4 regions of the Vibrio sp. NH-UV-68 genome follow, and region 3 is predicted to be linked to each of the others. Evidence: predicted binding sites of a transcription regulator. Region 3 holds the regulator's gene; each other region holds the start of a gene.

Region 1 (4,217 bases), on a different replicon from region 3:
GATCGAGGCCTTGTGCTAACACCCGAGTACAAAGATCTCGGTCAGTTATGATCCCAACAAGCGGGTTATTATCGCTTTCGTCATCATCGGTGATATTGGGGTCAATAATTAGCAGTGATGACACATTCTCATCGGCCATTTTTATTGCCGCGTTTTGAATCGACTCTGTTTTATGGATGAACGGGGCCTCACCGCTGAGTAACGTTCGCAATTTGGATGTGGTTAGGTCATTTCGCTCATTACTATTAGAAACCGTGTTACGCAGGCGAGCGTTGTTTTCAACCTCTACAAAATCGGCAAAGGATTCATGATTTTCATACAGCTCTTGAAACACCGCTTCAGGGATGCAGTAGAGCAAACTATCTTTGATGGCTTTGGCAGGAAAACGTACTTTATTACGGGTTAAAATTCCCATCTGTCCAAATAGCGCGCCTTCATCAAGTCGATTGTATAACTCGCCTTTGCGACGATACAACTCAATAACGCCACTGCGAACAACGTACAAATCGTGGATCTCGTCACCGAAGTGAATGACGGGAGTGTCTTCACGATAATAGGAAATTTCGACATTTTTAGTGATGTAATTAAGTACATCATCTTCCAATTCGTCAAAAGGAGGGTGTTGGGATAGGAAGTTTTTAATTTCCAGTAGCTCTGCTTCCATGAAAACGTCCGATTGTTGAGAGACTGTCATTTCATGGTACACCATCTCACGACTAACTTCATGGAATGGCGATACAAATCAACAGCAAACCAAGTACTTAATGTTGCTTAGTTTGCTGTTAGCATGCGCCAAATTAGCTTAAGCCGATAATATCGCCATTATCATCGATATCGAGATGCATGAAAGCGGGTTTTTCGGGTAAGCCAGGCATTGTCATGACATTACCACACAGAGCATAGACAAACCCTGCACCAGCACAAAGCCTGAGCTCTCGAACGGGGACATCAAAGCCTTTCGGTACCCCTTTGACCGAACCATCGGTTGAAATCGACATCGGTGTTTTGGCCAAACAGACAGCAAGATTATCAAATCCATGATGTTTAAGATCGGCGAGTTGCTGCTTAGCTTTGTCACTAAACGTAATACTGGCTGCACCATAACCACTTTCAGCAACCGCCATCAGTTTTTCCTCCGTGGGCTGAGAAAAGTGATAAAGAGGTTTGAATATCGATGGTTTGGTGCATTGTTGGATGACTTTATCCGCCAGTTCTAACGTGCCATTACCGCCTTGGCTAAAGCCTTGACTAATTGCGACCGCAACATTGTTTGGTAGGGATTCGACCCATTGTTTGAGTAACTGCAATTCATGTTCGCTGTCTTGTGGAAAGCGGTTGATCGCAACTACGGCTGGTACGCCGTACTTATTGACGTTATTAATGTGCCATTTGAGGTTCTCAAACCCTGACTCAAGAGCTTGCTCGTCATCGGCAAATAGGGTGTCAGGAATAGATTGCCCAGGTATTAATTGGTAGTGGCCCGAATTGGCTTTGAGGCCACGCAGGGTCGCAACGATGACCGCACAGTCTGGTGCCTTGGCTGACATTTGCGCTTTAATATTACAGGCTTTTTCAAACCCCATGTCAGAGCCAAAGCCACCTTCAGTGACGGTATAGTCGCATAACCTGGTGGCAATATTGTCGGCAATGATCGAAGAGTTCCCATGGGCGATGTTGGCAAATGGTCCGGCGTGAATTAACGTCGGTACTCCTTCAAGCGTTTGCATTAGCGTTGGTTCAATCGCTTCCTTCATACTGACAGCCATCGCGCCTGCTACCTGAAGATCTTCAGTTGTAACAGGATGGCCTTCGAGGTTATAAGCGACCACAATACGACCAATGCGAGACCGTAAGTCTTTCAAATCACTTGCTAGGGCTAAGATTGCCATCAGTTCGGAGGCTGCCGAAATATCAAAACCATCGAGACGCTCAAAGCCATTAACGGTTTTGTCCGGTTCATTTTGCCCAACCGTGACCATCCGCAGCGCGCGATCATTGTGGTCCATCACGCGCTTCCAAACTACACGCTTGCAATCAATGCGTAATGCTTTCATACCACTGCGCTGCTCGAAGTCTTGATACCCCAAACGTTGTTCATGATAAATGCGGGCATCGATAGCCGCGGCCGCTAGATTGTGCGCGGCAGTCACGGCGTGAATGTCTCCTGTCAAATGGAGGTTGAGCTCTTCCATTGGAGCCACTTGAGAGTAACCACCACCTGCGGCACCGCCTTTGACGCCGAAAATTGGGCCCATAGAAGGTTGTCTGATGCATGCCATCACGGATTGTTGTAACTTAGCCAATCCTTGCGAAAGACCAATGGTTGTTACTGTCTTACCCTCGCCAAGCGGAGTTGGAGTGATAGCGGTGACTAAAACAAGCTTTCCCGTGGGGTGATGTTGCAGACGTTTAAGGGTATCTAATGCAACTTTTGCTTTGTATTTACCTTGGCTATGAAATTCACTATCCCTTAGTCCTGCATTGTGCGCGACTTGGGTAATGGGTTGGAGAATTGTCTTACGACAGATATCGATATCGGACAGCATAAAACCCTCAAAATAAGCACGCTAAAAGTGAGGTAATCGTTTGCGTGCAAATAATAGCGTTAAAACGTGCTTTGTAAAGCGGTGTTTTTAGTATGGATGAGACTTTAACGTAAAAATAGACGTGGCGTGTTGATCACTGTCATAAACAAAAAGGACCTACCCGAAGGTAGGCCAAAATCCCTATAATCCCTGTGGAGCGAGGGTGGGGGAGGGCAAGTTAACTGCCATCGTTAGGCAGCAATGCAGGTGCTTGGTTTGATCTGAACCAGTCGACTGATGTTGATATCACCGACGTTTTCAACCGACTCAAAACGAGAGATAAGCAGTGACGAGATACCACGTTTAGCCAGCTCATTACTCAATAGGGGGATGACGATTAATGCTGCATCTGACGATGAATGAGTTGTGTCGAGATACATAGGCTCTACGCCGCGTAGAATACTCATTCTTGTCAGTAGCTTTTCATCATTGCTCAATGCCCATATCACGGCTTTACTTTGGCAGCGAGACATCAGCAAAGGTGTTTCACCACTTTCTGTGTAGACAGCAACGCCTAGTGCTTGCTCTGAACGTGCCGCAGAAATCATCGATGAGATAGCAAAGCTTTTGCTGCTGTCACTGCACAATTGTTGAATCTGCTCCCAGCAGGCACCCGAACATACGCTTTCAGCTTCAACGCCTTCGGCAATTCTAACCATTGCCTTCACCGTTTCTACAGGGTAGCTTCCCATCGCAGACTCAGCGGACAACATGATTGCATCGGTACCGTCAATGATCGCATTGGCGACATCCATCACCTCAGCGCGGGTTGGTAGAGGATTTTCAATCATTGATTCCATCATTTGGGTGGCAGTGATTACGGGTTTACCTAGGTGCTTCGCTCGTGAAATCAACGCTTTTTGCACCGCAGGTAGACGCGCATCGCCGATCTCGACACCCAGATCGCCACGTGCGACCATGATGATGTCTGAAGCGGCGATCACTTTGTCCATCGAATCTTCATCAGTGACAATTTCCGCACGTTCGATTTTTGCCACTATTTGCGCATTGCATCCGGCTTGAACCGCGATAGAGCGGGCGTAATGTAAGTCGTCTGCATTGCGCGGAAATGAGACCGCCAAGAAATCAGCGTCAATCAGAGTGGCGGTGGTGATGTCTTGTTTATCTTTGTCGGTCAGAGCTGGCGCAGATAAACCGCCACCGAGTAAATTAATTCCTTTGCGATTTGAAAGCTTACCGCCATTGAGTGCGCGGGTTTTGACTTTTTGCATCTTTTTATCAACGGCCAATGTTTCCAACTGTATGCGGCCATCATCAAGTAGCAGAATATTTCCTGGCTCCAGATCCTGAATCAATTGAGGGTAATCAAGACCGACCGCTTGCTGATTACCAGCGTTAGGCGCCAGTTGACCATCTAAGTAAAAAATATCGCCCTGATTAAGATGGATGGCGCCAGCTTCAAAGCATGAAATTCGGATTTTAGGGCCTTGAAGGTCAACCAAAATTCCGACATGTTTACCAAGTTGTCTGGCGATAGTACGAACTTTAAGAGCCGTCGCAATGTGGTCTTGCTGATGACCGTGGGAGAAGTTGAGCCGTACGACATTGACACCAGCTCGAATCATTTCTGCTAACGTTTCGGCATCTTGGCTTGCTGGGCCAAGCGTCGCG
Region 2 (4,217 bases), 110 kb from region 3:
ATAGTCATTTTATGTTTATCTTTTCCATCAAATATGATTATTTTATGTAAATTTATCTCTATTGGATTGTATTATTAAAAATAGAGGTTTATGATTCTTGCATCGACAACTTATATATGAAGAGATGAATAAATGTCGGAACTAACAAAAACACTATTAAATATTCGTAGTCTACGTGCATTTGCTCGTGATCTGACTCTAGAGCAGCTTGAAGAAGCACTCGACAAATTAACTACTGTGGTTGCTGAGCGTAAAGAAGCTGAAGAAGCTGAGCGCGCCGCTGCCGCTGAGCAAGAAGCGAAACTGGCTGCGATTGCAGAGCAAATTTCTAAAGATGGAATTGATGTAGAAGCGTTAATTTCTGCTCTTGCTGGAGAGTCAAAAACCAAAAGCAAGGCAAAAACAAAACGCGCTCCTCGCCCAGCTAAATATAAATATGTTGATGCTTCAGGCGCAGAAAAAACTTGGACAGGTCAAGGCCGTACACCATCATCAATCCAAGAGCAATTAGACGCAGGTAAGTCACTCGACGAGTTCCTAATCTAACCATTTTGTATTATTTAAAAAGCGCCTGAATGGCGCTTTTTTTGTGGCTGGTATAAAAAAGACCTCATAAGTATGAGGTCTAAATGAAATTTCAATCACCATTATTCTCTAAACGATAAAATTAAGTATCGTTCAAGGGGCTTCGATTTAACGCTCCCAGTATGCCTCTTCCAAGCTATCTTCACGCTCTGGCAGCCCTTTTGAAAGACGCGGGGAATGCTGTACCAAAACCTCATAGCTTGCGCGATTTGAATACTTACATACTTGAGAAAAAGATGAATAAGTCAGGTATGAGTGAGTATGTTTACTCGAATTAGGTACATTTTCTCTATGGTATTTATTAGCGGCCATATCATGCAATAAGGCAGAGAGTGCCGCATCGCCAGCACCATTAGTGTTTTTAATTTTCTCAGGGCCACCCATATAAGGTGAAATATGTGAGTAAACTTTAATTGCATTATCACACAGTGCTTTCGATGCGGGACGACTAAATTCGTAACGGTTAAATTCTGCGATACTACCTGGCAAAAGCGGTAATGAGGTTTCACGTTTTGCCGCCTCTTCCGTATAGCCCGCCATAAATAACCCCAGTGGCCCAGCAGTACATAATACTAAATCTACCCACTCTAGTGCTTTATCAGAGGCAACTAATGGATCAGATTCTCCAGTTAGCGCCTCCGCTTCATCCTCATTCATGGCAACAACACTGACGTGATCGCGTAAAAATGCCTGCCAAAATTCAGGATCGTCTTGAATAACAAATTTTGTGCCTAGGGTTAACACTACTGGGACATGATACTGCTTGGCGTACTCAATCGCTTTCATTGTCGCCTCGGGCATTGGATCGCCTGCTTTGCAACGGACCAAGTAAGCGGTTAAGACGAGCGCTGAAGCATTTTTGAAAATTTTCTCAGGAATACTGTCTGGGTGGAGTTGGTTCATTTGACCTTCGCTAATCGCAAAAGTACGTTCACCATCTTCAGTAATCAGTGCAAAGCAGCGTCCAATCGCACCGTTAACGCCCTGCAAATAGTTCAGATCCATACGGCTAGACGTGTTACATAAATAACGGTAGCCATAACTGCCAATCTTGATGTCTTGGCTCATTACGCCCAATAAGGTCGAACGGTCATCAGCAAGAACCGAATAGTTATGGAGTGTGTTGCCTATAGTGCCGCCCGCATATTCATTAGTAATTAAAGCGTACTCTTTTAACTCGGTATAAAGCGCTTCTGCGGTTTCATCATCGATAACTAATGAGTGTCCCTTACTCAGATTGTATTTCTCGATTAACTCACTACTCACCTTGGCTTCAATATCAACCAAAGTTTGGTCAATACCAATAATGTGCGTTCGTGACATCTTCTTGCTATCTTGCGCTTGAGTAACCAGTGGATCACGAGCATGAACCGGAAAATAGTGTTTGGATTTGCGTTGACCAGGAAATTTCATATTGCTGATTCTGAATAAGGGATGAAAGGATGCCGGATTCTACATCGCCGTTTTCAGTGCGGCAATATCAGGAATTATAGCAAACGTTTGCTGCGTTAATTCATTATCCACGGTTCAAGGCTTCACCGTGGTTGCTCCAATATGCAAAAATGAGTCTACTAGCTGTAAACTCATAATAATCGGCAAATAAAGGCCCTTACTCACCTTCCATAAAGCTTAAGTCAGGTAAACGGTCTAAGTTGTCACTGTAGCGTTTTAAGTTGAACTGGCCGTCATTTTTTGACACATCAAATATTTCAATCGCCACGGCACAAGCCATCATAGCCACTGCATCTTCTTTTGAATTACCCGTCATCATCAGGCGCATCAAGGTCTCTTTAACTTTAACCGGATTGCCATCTTCAAGTTGATTCTCAATCACTTCGATCAACTGAGCTTCTTCGATTATCGAGTTCTCATCACTCATTGTATTTACCTTGCCTATCTTGAATTTTGCTTACTATGCCATATATACAAACTCTATAGACAATAAAGCGTGATTTTGTCGTGTTACTTGGTCAAACAATGGCCGTTAGCGAAATGTGAGGATGATCTCGGATCTGTCCCCTCGTTATGCTTTCTGATAGAATTTGCGTCCGGTTAATTTAAGTGGTGTTTAGTAATGTCTGACAACTGTACTGATAACAGTCAAAAGAAAGTCATCGTGGGTATGTCCGGTGGTGTTGATTCATCCGTTTCGGCTTATCTTCTTAAGCAACAAGGCTATCAAGTCGAAGGGTTGTTTATGAAGAACTGGGAAGAAGATGACAACGAAGAATACTGTACAGCAGCAGAAGATCTTGCCGATGCTCAAGCGGTTTGTGACAAGCTAGGCATTCACCTTCATACCATTAACTTTGCCGCAGAATACTGGGACAATGTATTTGAGTACTTCCTTGCAGAATACAAAGCAGGTCGTACACCGAACCCTGATATTTTGTGCAATAAAGAGATCAAATTTAAAGCTTTCTTGGAGTTCGCAGACGAAGTTCTCGATGCTGATTACATTGCGATGGGTCACTATGTACGCCGTTCATTTCCACAAAATGGTGAAAAACCGCAAATGCTACGCGGCGTTGATGGCAACAAAGACCAAAGCTATTTCTTATACACGCTTAGCAGCGAACAAATTGGCCGTAGCTTGTTCCCAGTCGGAGAGCTTGAGAAGCCTGAAGTGCGCCGCATTGCTGAAGAACAAGATTTGATCACGGCCAAGAAGAAAGACTCGACTGGTATCTGCTTTATTGGTGAACGTAAGTTTACCGACTTCCTTTCGCGCTACCTACCCGCTCAACCAGGTAAGATCGAAACCCCTGACGGCAAAGTTATCGGTGAACACCAAGGCTTGATGTACCACACTTTAGGCCAGCGTAAAGGTCTGCATATTGGCGGACAAAAAGGCGGTGGCGGTCACGAAGACCCTTGGTACGTTGCAGAGAAAGACTTAAAACGCAACGTGTTAATTGCCGTTCAAGGCGCTGACCACCCGTTACTGAAGTCACAGGGGCTGCTCGCATCTCAGTTGCATTGGGTAGATCGCGAAGTAATTAAACAACCGTTACAATGCAGTGTAAAAACGCGCTACCGTCAGACAGATATCCCATGTACTATCATCCCAATTGACGATGAAAACATTAAAGTTATCTTTGACCAGCCGCAAGTTGCCGTAACACCAGGACAATCCGCTGTCTTCTATCAAGGCGAAGTCTGTCTAGGTGGCGGTATCATTGAAGCGCGCATTTAAGTAACCATCAGGAGTAGAACTACGTGGCTAACACACTTTATGACCGTACTATCGCCTTTGCTGGAATCTGCCAAGCGGTTGCCTTAGTGCAACAAGTCGCCAAAAACGGTCACTGTGACTCTGACGCGTTTGAAACTTCATTAAAAGCAATCTTAAACACCAACCCTCCTAATACCGTTGGTGTTTATGGCCGAGAATCAGATTTAAAACTCGGCTTAGAATGCTTAGTGAAAGGGATCGACAGCACCCCAAGTGGCAGTGAGATTACTCGCTATATCATTAGCTTACTGGCATTGGAGCGTAAGCTGCAAAGCCGTAATGACGCGATGTCGCAGCTTGGTGATCGTCTGCAAATGCTTGAACGCCAACTGGAGCACTTTGAGTTGCTTGATGAGCAAATGATCAGCAACTTAGCCAGCGTTTATCTTGATGTGAT
Region 3 (4,217 bases):
CACAATAAATTTTTCACTCGTACTAAGAGTTCACGTAGTTCAAAAGGCTTAGTCACGTAGTCATCTGCCCCCATCTCTAAGCCAACAATTTTATCGATGCTATCCGTGCGTCCTGTGACCAGGATAATTCCAATGTTAGATTGACTGCGAAGCTCACGTGTTAGCATCAACCCATCTTCACCGGGAAGATTGATATCTAGCATCACGAGATCAATCGCGTTATTACTGAGTGCTTCACGCATTTGTTGGCCACTTTCGGCCTCACTCACTTGGTAACCTTCATGTTGAAAGTATCCAACTAGCTTATTGCGCGTCACTGCGTCATCTTCTACAACGAGGACATGATAGCTCATCTACACCACTTTATTTGCATTGGTCATGGGTCTACCAATTATTCTATTCATAAATAGTCACATTTCTAGTAAACATGAGAGTAAAACCAAGAAAGATGATTTTTTCTTGATTCAAGACAAACCCACTCCTTTATTCATAATCTTTCATATCTACTCTTATGCTGACATATGAGCCATTATCGCTATTCATTTTTATTGGTTACACTAATAGGTAATTATTTTAGGAGTAGCCCCTAGTGCAAGAAACTAAAGCATTTAATGAAAAACGCGCCGAAATCTATTGGTGGTTGTCGAGCCTGTTCGCAAAAGAACTGACCGAGGAGAACTTACAGCAATATCATTCTGCTCAAATTCGCTCTTTTCTTTCAGGGTTAGGAGAAAATGCCGAGCTGAAGCCCGCCGTTGAGCGTGTGGTTGATGCACTCAATCGCCTGATCGACAGGGAAGATTCTCAATTGGAATTAGCAGCCGACTTTTGCGACCTGTTCTTAAAGTCTGACCGAGACTCTGCGCTGCCTTACGCCTCTATGTATATTGGCAAAAATGGCTTGCTTAATGACACCCCCGCCAAAGAGTTAGAAGCGTTAATGAACGAGCATGGCGTCTCAGTTGAACACGGACTCAATGAGCCTGTCGACCATATCGCTATCGTACTCGATTTCTTAGGTCATTTAATTATCCGCTCCAATGAGCTTGAGCAACAACGTCACCTTGAAGACGCGTTAATCCAACAAGCGCAATTTATTCAGGCCCATTTGTTGAGTTGGGTGCCACAGTTCGTTGCGAAGTGTCAAAAACTGGACCAATTTGGTTTCTATGCTGCGATTGCGAGTTTGACCGAAGCGTTCCTTAAACTCGATAGCCACTACTTAATTGGTGATGAATAAAAAACGTTGTGAACTCAGGCATGCCCTTTGCGCGTTTTTTGTTTGCCCTAATGACGTTTGCGGTCTAAAATTGTGACCGAAAACGATAAAAAATTAACGACTAAAATACAAACCGCTAGTTAAGAGCGGTTTTTGTGTTTCTGGTACTTCTGCCTCGATATTCTAAATTAGGATATAACCTTGTGGCAGTCATCGACAGGACAAAACCTATGGCCACTATTAAAGATGTTGCTCGCCTCGCTGGTGTATCAACGACCACCGTCTCTCACGTAATCAATAAAACGCGATTTGTAGCTGAAACGACTCAAGAAAAAGTAATGGAAGCGGTTACTGAGCTAAATTACGCCCCGAGTGCCGTTGCTCGTAGTTTAAAATGCAACACAACTCGAACCATCGGCATGCTCGTCACTCAATCAACCAACCTTTTCTTCTCTGAAGTTATCGATGGTGTCGAGAGTTACTGTTATCGTCAAGGTTATACACTGATCTTGTGTAACACGGGTGGTATTTACGAAAAGCAACGTGACTACATTCGCATGCTCGCAGAAAAGCGCGTCGATGGCATTTTGGTGATGTGTTCCGACTTGACCGAAGAGTTGAGTGAAATGCTTGATCGCCACAAAGACATTCCGAAAGTGGTAATGGATTGGGGCCCTGAAAGCTCACAAGCAGATAAAATCATTGATAATTCCGAAGAAGGTGGCTATCTAGCGACCAAATACCTGATTGACCACGGTCATAAAGAGATCGCTTGCCTAAGTGGACATTTCGAGAAGGCCGCCTGTCAAGAGCGCATCCGTGGCTTTAAGCGGGCCATGACTGAAGCCAATCTAAGCGTAAATGAAAATTGGATCCTAGAAGGCAACTTTGAATGTGATACCGCTGTTCTTGCCGCGGATCAAATCGTTGCAATGGATAAGAAACCAAGCGCTGTTTTCTGTTTCAATGACACCATGGCACTCGGTCTGATGAGTCGCTTGCAGCAGAAAGGTATTCGTATCCCTGAAGACATCTCTGTGATTGGCTACGACAATATCGAACTGGCAGAATATTTCTCTCCACCACTCACAACGGTTCACCAACCAAAACGTCGTGTGGGTAAGAACGCATTTGAGATCTTGCTTGAGCGCATTAAAGATAAAGAGCACGAAAAACGCATCTTTGAAATGCACCCTGAGATTGTTCAACGAAGCACCGTTCGTAACCTCAATAAATAGCCTCTGATTTCACTCAACTGAGTTGTTTAACCTTAGTTGAGTGAACCAATAACAAACATTTATGAGACATGTATCACATATACTTCACATTAATGTGATGCTCTACGCATATTTATTTATCCTTTCAGAGTTCGCAACAAGCCACGAACAGGGCAAACCACTTCGAAAGGGTGGGACGCAAAGCCTCCGGCCTTAAACATTTTATGTCAGGTAGCGGGGTTGCCGATGGCAAATATGCATACCGTCTTAAGACATACCTACAAAGGTATAACATCATATTGACACAGTAACTGCATTTTTTTGCTATTCTCTCGGACCTGAATTGGTGGCGTATATTTATACACCGAGATAAAGACAGCATGGATAAACCTATTTTAAAAGACTCAATGCGATTCTTTGAGCAGCTTGGAAGCATCAAGTCTCGCTCAATGTTTGGTGGTTTTGGAATTTTTGCCGATGACACCATGTTTGCACTGATCGTTAACAACAAACTGCATGTTCGTGCCGATACAGCACTAACGAAACAATTCAAATCTCAAGGTCTTGAACCCTACGTTTACAAAAAACGGGGTTTCCCAGTTGTGACCAAATATTTTGCTCTAGATGACGGCTTAATCGCTGACACAAGCAAAACCTTAGAGATAGCGCGGCATGCACTCAGTGCAGCCAACAAAGAGAAGCAGACTCAGTCGCAAGCAAAACCAAACCGGCTCAAAGATTTGCCTAACTTACGCCTAGCAACGGAGCGTATGTTAAAAAAGGCCGGAATTGACACGGTGGAGAATCTTGAAAAGACGGGGTCGGTTAACGCATTCAAAGCGATACAGTCTACCCACTCTACCGATGTTAACATCGAACTCCTCTGGGCTTTGGAAGGCGCGATAAAAGGCACACATTGGTCTGTCATTCCTCAAAACAGACGCCAAGAGTTACTCAATCAGCTCAGCCACTAAGTTAAATATGATAAAAAAGTCAGCCATTGGGCTGACTTTTTTTGTTTTCAGTGAAATATAAATCTTGCTTTCTCTGTCTTGTCTATTAACACTTGAAACGCATCTGCTTTAAATCAGGACGGAACGTCACAATGAATAAGAAAGTCATCTTTGGTGCCATTTTTTTGGCCTTAATTGTCATCTTGGGGGTCAACTTTGGCCAGTATTTGACCTTGGAAAATGCCAAAGCACAACAAGCAGAACTCGCGGTCTTTATTCACGATAATTTTGCCCTCTCCGCTGCCATTTATTTTTTCGCTTATGTCGCCGCAACCGCTTTCTCGATTCCCGGAGCTGCGGTAGTGACCTTACTCGGCGCGGCACTGTTTGGCTTTTGGACAAGCTTGTTTTTGGTCTCTTTTGCCAGCACCATTGGCGCTACTCTGGCATTTTTAAGTAGCCGCTACCTGTTGCGTGATTGGGTTCAGTCAAAGTTTGGCGATAAGCTTAATGCCATTAACCAAGGTATTGAGCGCGACGGCGCGTTTTACCTGTTCTCGTTACGACTTATCCCTGTTTTCCCCTTCTTCCTGATCAACTTGTTGATGGGGTTAACGCCACTTTCAACCCTGCGTTTCTATTTAATCAGTCAATTAGGTATGCTTCCAGGGACCGCTGTGTATCTTAATGCTGGTACTCAACTCGCACAGATTGACAGCCTGTCTGGTATTGTCTCGCCCAGTGTTTTACTCTCTTTTGCCCTACTTGGGCTTTTCCCTGTGATCGCTAAATGGATCATGGCCAAGCTTAAAAATACCCCGCCGACAT
Region 4 (4,217 bases), 660 kb from region 3:
GTTCAATGTTCATCGGTTTATCAACCAGCGGGTGCTTCGGGCTCATCAAACATACCATTTCATCTGCAAGCACTTGTTGCCACATAAGATCACGACTGCGAGTTGGTGGTTGACTGATATCATGAGGGAGCAACATAAAATCCACTTGTCCGCGGCTCAGCGCCTCAAAACTTAACTGCTCTTTAGCGAACACATTAAGACAGCGAGCATTCGAAAGTTGTTGAGAAATCTGGACGATTTTCGGTGCAAACAGTTCAAAGGTGCTCTCTCGCATTGAAAGAGAAATGGAACCGGAAAATTGCTGTGGTGAAAAATCACCTTGATGAAGAATGCCATTCATCGCAGATAAAATCTTGTGAATTTCAGGGCCAATGCTTAAAGCAAATTGCGTCGGGATCAGGCTGCCATTATCACGATAGAACAATTCATCATTGAGTTGTGTACGTAATAGAGACAGATTTTTGCTGACGCTTGATGGGGTGACGCACAAGATCTCGGCCGCGCCTGTCACGCTATGAGTACTAAGCAGGACATGCAAAACTGTCAGGTGTTTCAAACTGATACGGGAAAGGGTGATATAGTCCATAGAGTTCAATAATACGAACAACAATAAGCAGTTATAACGTTTTGCACTACTAATTGATAGAGCCTAGTTATCTAATCCGCACTTTTCAACTGGTGTTCTAAACTTATGGTTGAAAGATAAATACGGAGTCAGTTATGTATAAAGCAACCAGTGTACTCGTCGCCTTGTTAACCATATTAGTTTTTGGTGCTCAAGCTGAAGAAGAGAGTGATATCAATAATCGTTCAAAGCTATCACCCGACATTGCTGACATGGACAGTAATGGTGATGGGTTAGTTTCTAAAGATGAATTTAACCAGTATCGTTTAGGATCATCAGATCAAGAGCCTGAAGAGGGCGCAGAGGAAGAAAGTGAAGTTGATAATGATGATGGCAATAAACTCAGCGCTTTTGCCTCGTTTGATAAAGATAAAGATGGCTTTGTGACCCAGCAAGAACTTGATGCTCATGCAAAATATTCCAATCCTGGGAATGGGACTGGTGAGTTAAAAGAGCAGAAGCAGCAAATCCGCGCGACCGCACAGTCTGACAAGGCCAGTGAATCCAACAACCGTTCAGGCAGTAATAAGGGTGGAGGTAACAAGGGCGGTGGCAATAAAGGAGGATCAGACAAAGGTGGTAAGGGGAAAGATAAATAACAAAAAAGCCTCAACATGGTTGAGGCTTCTATTTTTGATTAATCAATGAGTCCGTAGTCACGGGCGAGAATATCGATAATCTCTTGCTTCGGATTGGTGCTGAGTGCGATTGACCGTCCGGTTATTTTCTCTGCGATACCAAGGTAAGTTGTTGAGATATCCATTAAAGCGTCTGTCGGTAGGGCATTGTCGCGAGCCAGTGCTTCACGTTCGGCCATTCGCTCTTTATTGAGCAAGATGTCTGGATCTGGGAAATAGTTAAGCAAAAACTGGCGGAAGCCTTCTTTAGAGTTCTCGACAATCTTGCCTGCATTATACTCATTTTCATCCCAGAGACGTGATGAGTCAGGCGTGCCAACTTCATCCATGTAAATTAGCTTTTCATTACCAGCTGAGTCGGTGACATAACCAAACTCGAATTTTGTATCGACGAAGATTTGGTCAATTTCTGCCAGCGCATTGCTGATTAGAACGAAACCTTCTCGCAATAACTTTTCGTATTGGGCAATATCTTCGGCTTTAGAAAAATTAAATGCAGCGTAGTTTTCTTCAATGTTTTGGCGAGTAATGTTGACATCATCGGCTTCAGGAACCCCAGGAATACCGCGTAAAATGCCTTTGGTTGAAGGGGTCATCAGCAGTTCGGGCAGTGGCTTATCTTTTTCTAAACCTTCTGGAAGCTCAATGCCACAGAAATTACGTTCGCCGTTTGCATAGGCGCGCCACATTGAACCCGTAATGTATTGACGACAAATCGCCTCAATCATGATTGGTTTTGCTTTTTGTACAATCCAGACAAAAGGGTGGGGAATATCTAAGATGTGACTGTCTGCTAAACCGTGTTGCTGAAATAGGCTGAACCAGTGATTTGAAATCGCATTGAGTGCAGCGCCTTTACCCGGAACGCCTTTTAGGCCACCCTCGGCATGCCAAATGCAGTCAAATGCAGAGATTCGGTCACTGATCACCATAATCGCCAACGGCGCATCTTCGGCGACGTCGTAGCCTTTTTCTTTGATCAGACGTTTACTGTCTTGCTCGGTTAACCAATACACAGAGCGGACTTTACCGCTATGAACGGGTTTATCTGTACGAATGGGTAGATCGTCGTTTACAGCGAGTACTTGATCTGCGAGATTCATTTAGACATTCCTATCTTAAGCAACATGGAAATTATCAGAGTCAGATAATTTATTTGCCCCGCATGATACCAGAACTATTTTGCTCTGCCAGTTAAAAAGCAAACGTTTGCTTATTTTTTCTTATTAGAGTCGAATCATGATTTATTGGTTGGGATAGAAAAGAAAACCCCTCGAATGAAGGGGTGCACGACCGTCTATGATTGCTGTGCTTAATTAGTGGTACTGATTAGTTTTGCCCTCAACAAAGAACACTTCACACTGGCATTGAACGGCGAGATCACAGAGTAAGCTTTGTTCTGCTAGTGGAATTTTGTTTGAAGCAATAACCGCGCTCGCATTTTTTGACTGTATGGCTTTCATGACGATTTCAAATTCGGATTGTTTTTGAGAAGCCTTCATGTGAATAATTTTTTTACAGCTAATACGCGAGGATGCCAGTTGACTATAATCAGGGCGAGGGCATTCGGCAGTAAATAAGATCCACTGCTTTTGATTTGAAAGACCCGCTAAGCGACTCAGCGTCAGTGGATCGATATTCATTGGCTGCGTCGGTTGAGCAAGAACATTGTATTTTGAAAAAGTGCGAGCTGCAGTCTGTGCCTGAATCATGATTACTGTTCCCTTGTACATGCTGTATACTTATACAGTAGTTTGGGCGCGGAAAATTATCAAGACTTTTTGGTGCAACTTTTGAGCATAATTTTGTATTGAAAAACAATGAATTTAATTATCTATATGATTTTTAAATAATTTATTTATTTTTACTTTTGAGGAAAGAATGAGGGCGAAGATTAGATAATGTGACAAATATCACGAGTGTGAATGCAGGGCCATACAGTCGTTCTGTATGGCAGAGGTATACGGACGGTTAGTTTACGAAGCGCTGCGGATAGTCGCTAAACAAGGCATCAAGATTCGATAAATATTTTACACGGTGCGGGTTGTTTACTGTGTAACTCCAAACTTGATAACCGAGTGATTGAAGTTTTGCAATCTGCTGCTTGCTAGTCCAACGATGATCAATATTACAGCTAAAGGCCGCCACTTCGGCTAACAATGCATACACCTTGTGTGAAACTCGGCCACACAAAACTGCGCGTCGATACTGGGGTAGCATTTGATGTAACTGACGCATCACATCAGGATCAAAGCTCGATAAGATTATGTTGTCGGTTGTGACGTTTTCTTGATGCAATACATCGGTAAGCAGTTGACAGACAAATTTGGCATCATGCTTGTCGACTTTAATTTCTAAGTTTAACTTCAATCGATGTAATTTAGAGAGATTAAGTAATTCACCCAGCGTCATAATACGCTCGCCAGTAAATCTCTTATCAAACCAATCGCCAAAATCCAATTGTTTAAGTTCCTTTAGTGTGTGTTGATCAACACGGCCATGACCATTACTACAACGATTAATGGTGTGGTCATGACAAACGACAAGATGGTGATCTTTAGTCGACTGAATATCAACTTCGACCCACTCCAAGCCCAAGTCAATCGCTGCCATAATACTTACGCGTGTATTCTCGGGATAGTGGCCAGCAACGCCACGGTGTCCAACAATAATCATCAATGCATTTCTCGATAGTAAGCGATTTTGCTTGCCGCTTTTCCAGCACACTTTACGTAGCCAGCGACGCCAAGATCTGACACTATCAAGTGATAATGAACAAAACAATAATCAACGAGATATAAATTGAACGCGGAACAAAAAGCAACATGGATCTTGATAGCGACCACAGCGTTGGCTGGTTTAGGCTGGATATTTTCTAAACAAGCAATTCAAGGTTTACCACCTTTTGGCTTTGTTGGTTTGCGTTTTCTCGTCGCTTCGATCTGTTTGTTGCC

Evidence for each region. The regulator PurR, encoded in region 3, represses purine synthesis genes. The targets are predictions, from matches to a motif close to TNANGNAAACGTTTNCNTNA.
Region 1: the regulator PurR is predicted to act here: its motif matches at 2,575-2,594, upstream of ViNHUV68_RS17485 (formate--tetrahydrofolate ligase).
Region 2: the regulator PurR is predicted to act here: its motif matches at 2,074-2,093, upstream of ViNHUV68_RS05275 (inosine/guanosine kinase).
Region 4: the regulator PurR is predicted to act here: its motif matches at 2,461-2,480, upstream of ViNHUV68_RS07760 (phosphoribosylaminoimidazolesuccinocarboxamide synthase).

What each region holds. Positions count from the first base shown of each region.
Region 1 is NZ_CP134976.1:674,670-678,886, forward strand. It holds gene ViNHUV68_RS17480 (putative nucleotidyltransferase substrate binding domain-containing protein) at 1-664, opposite strand, end outside; gene ViNHUV68_RS17485 (formate--tetrahydrofolate ligase) at 798-2,546, opposite strand; gene pyk (pyruvate kinase) at 2,777-4,217, opposite strand, start outside.
Region 2 is NZ_CP134975.1:1,126,145-1,130,361, reverse strand. It holds gene ViNHUV68_RS05280 (H-NS family nucleoid-associated regulatory protein) at 133-546, shown strand; gene ViNHUV68_RS05275 (inosine/guanosine kinase) at 694-1,998, opposite strand; gene ViNHUV68_RS05270 (hypothetical protein) at 2,195-2,464, opposite strand; gene mnmA (tRNA 2-thiouridine(34) synthase MnmA) at 2,660-3,781, shown strand; gene hflD (high frequency lysogenization protein HflD) at 3,805-4,217, shown strand, end outside.
Region 3 is NZ_CP134975.1:1,019,621-1,023,837, reverse strand. It holds gene torR (two-component system response regulator TorR) at 1-353, opposite strand, end outside; gene torD (molecular chaperone TorD) at 590-1,240, shown strand; gene purR (HTH-type transcriptional repressor PurR) at 1,450-2,457, shown strand; cyclic di-GMP riboswitch class I at 2,599-2,684, shown strand; gene ViNHUV68_RS04780 (TfoX/Sxy family DNA transformation protein) at 2,817-3,410, shown strand; gene ViNHUV68_RS04775 (TVP38/TMEM64 family protein) at 3,542-4,217, shown strand, end outside.
Region 4 is NZ_CP134975.1:1,680,834-1,685,050, reverse strand. It holds gene ViNHUV68_RS07770 (LysR substrate-binding domain-containing protein) at 1-586, opposite strand, end outside; gene ViNHUV68_RS07765 (hypothetical protein) at 721-1,224, shown strand; gene ViNHUV68_RS07760 (phosphoribosylaminoimidazolesuccinocarboxamide synthase) at 1,263-2,366, opposite strand; gene ViNHUV68_RS07755 (hypothetical protein) at 2,580-2,975, opposite strand; gene ViNHUV68_RS07750 (glycerophosphodiester phosphodiesterase family protein) at 3,235-3,939, opposite strand; gene ViNHUV68_RS07745 (EamA family transporter) at 4,066-4,217, shown strand, end outside.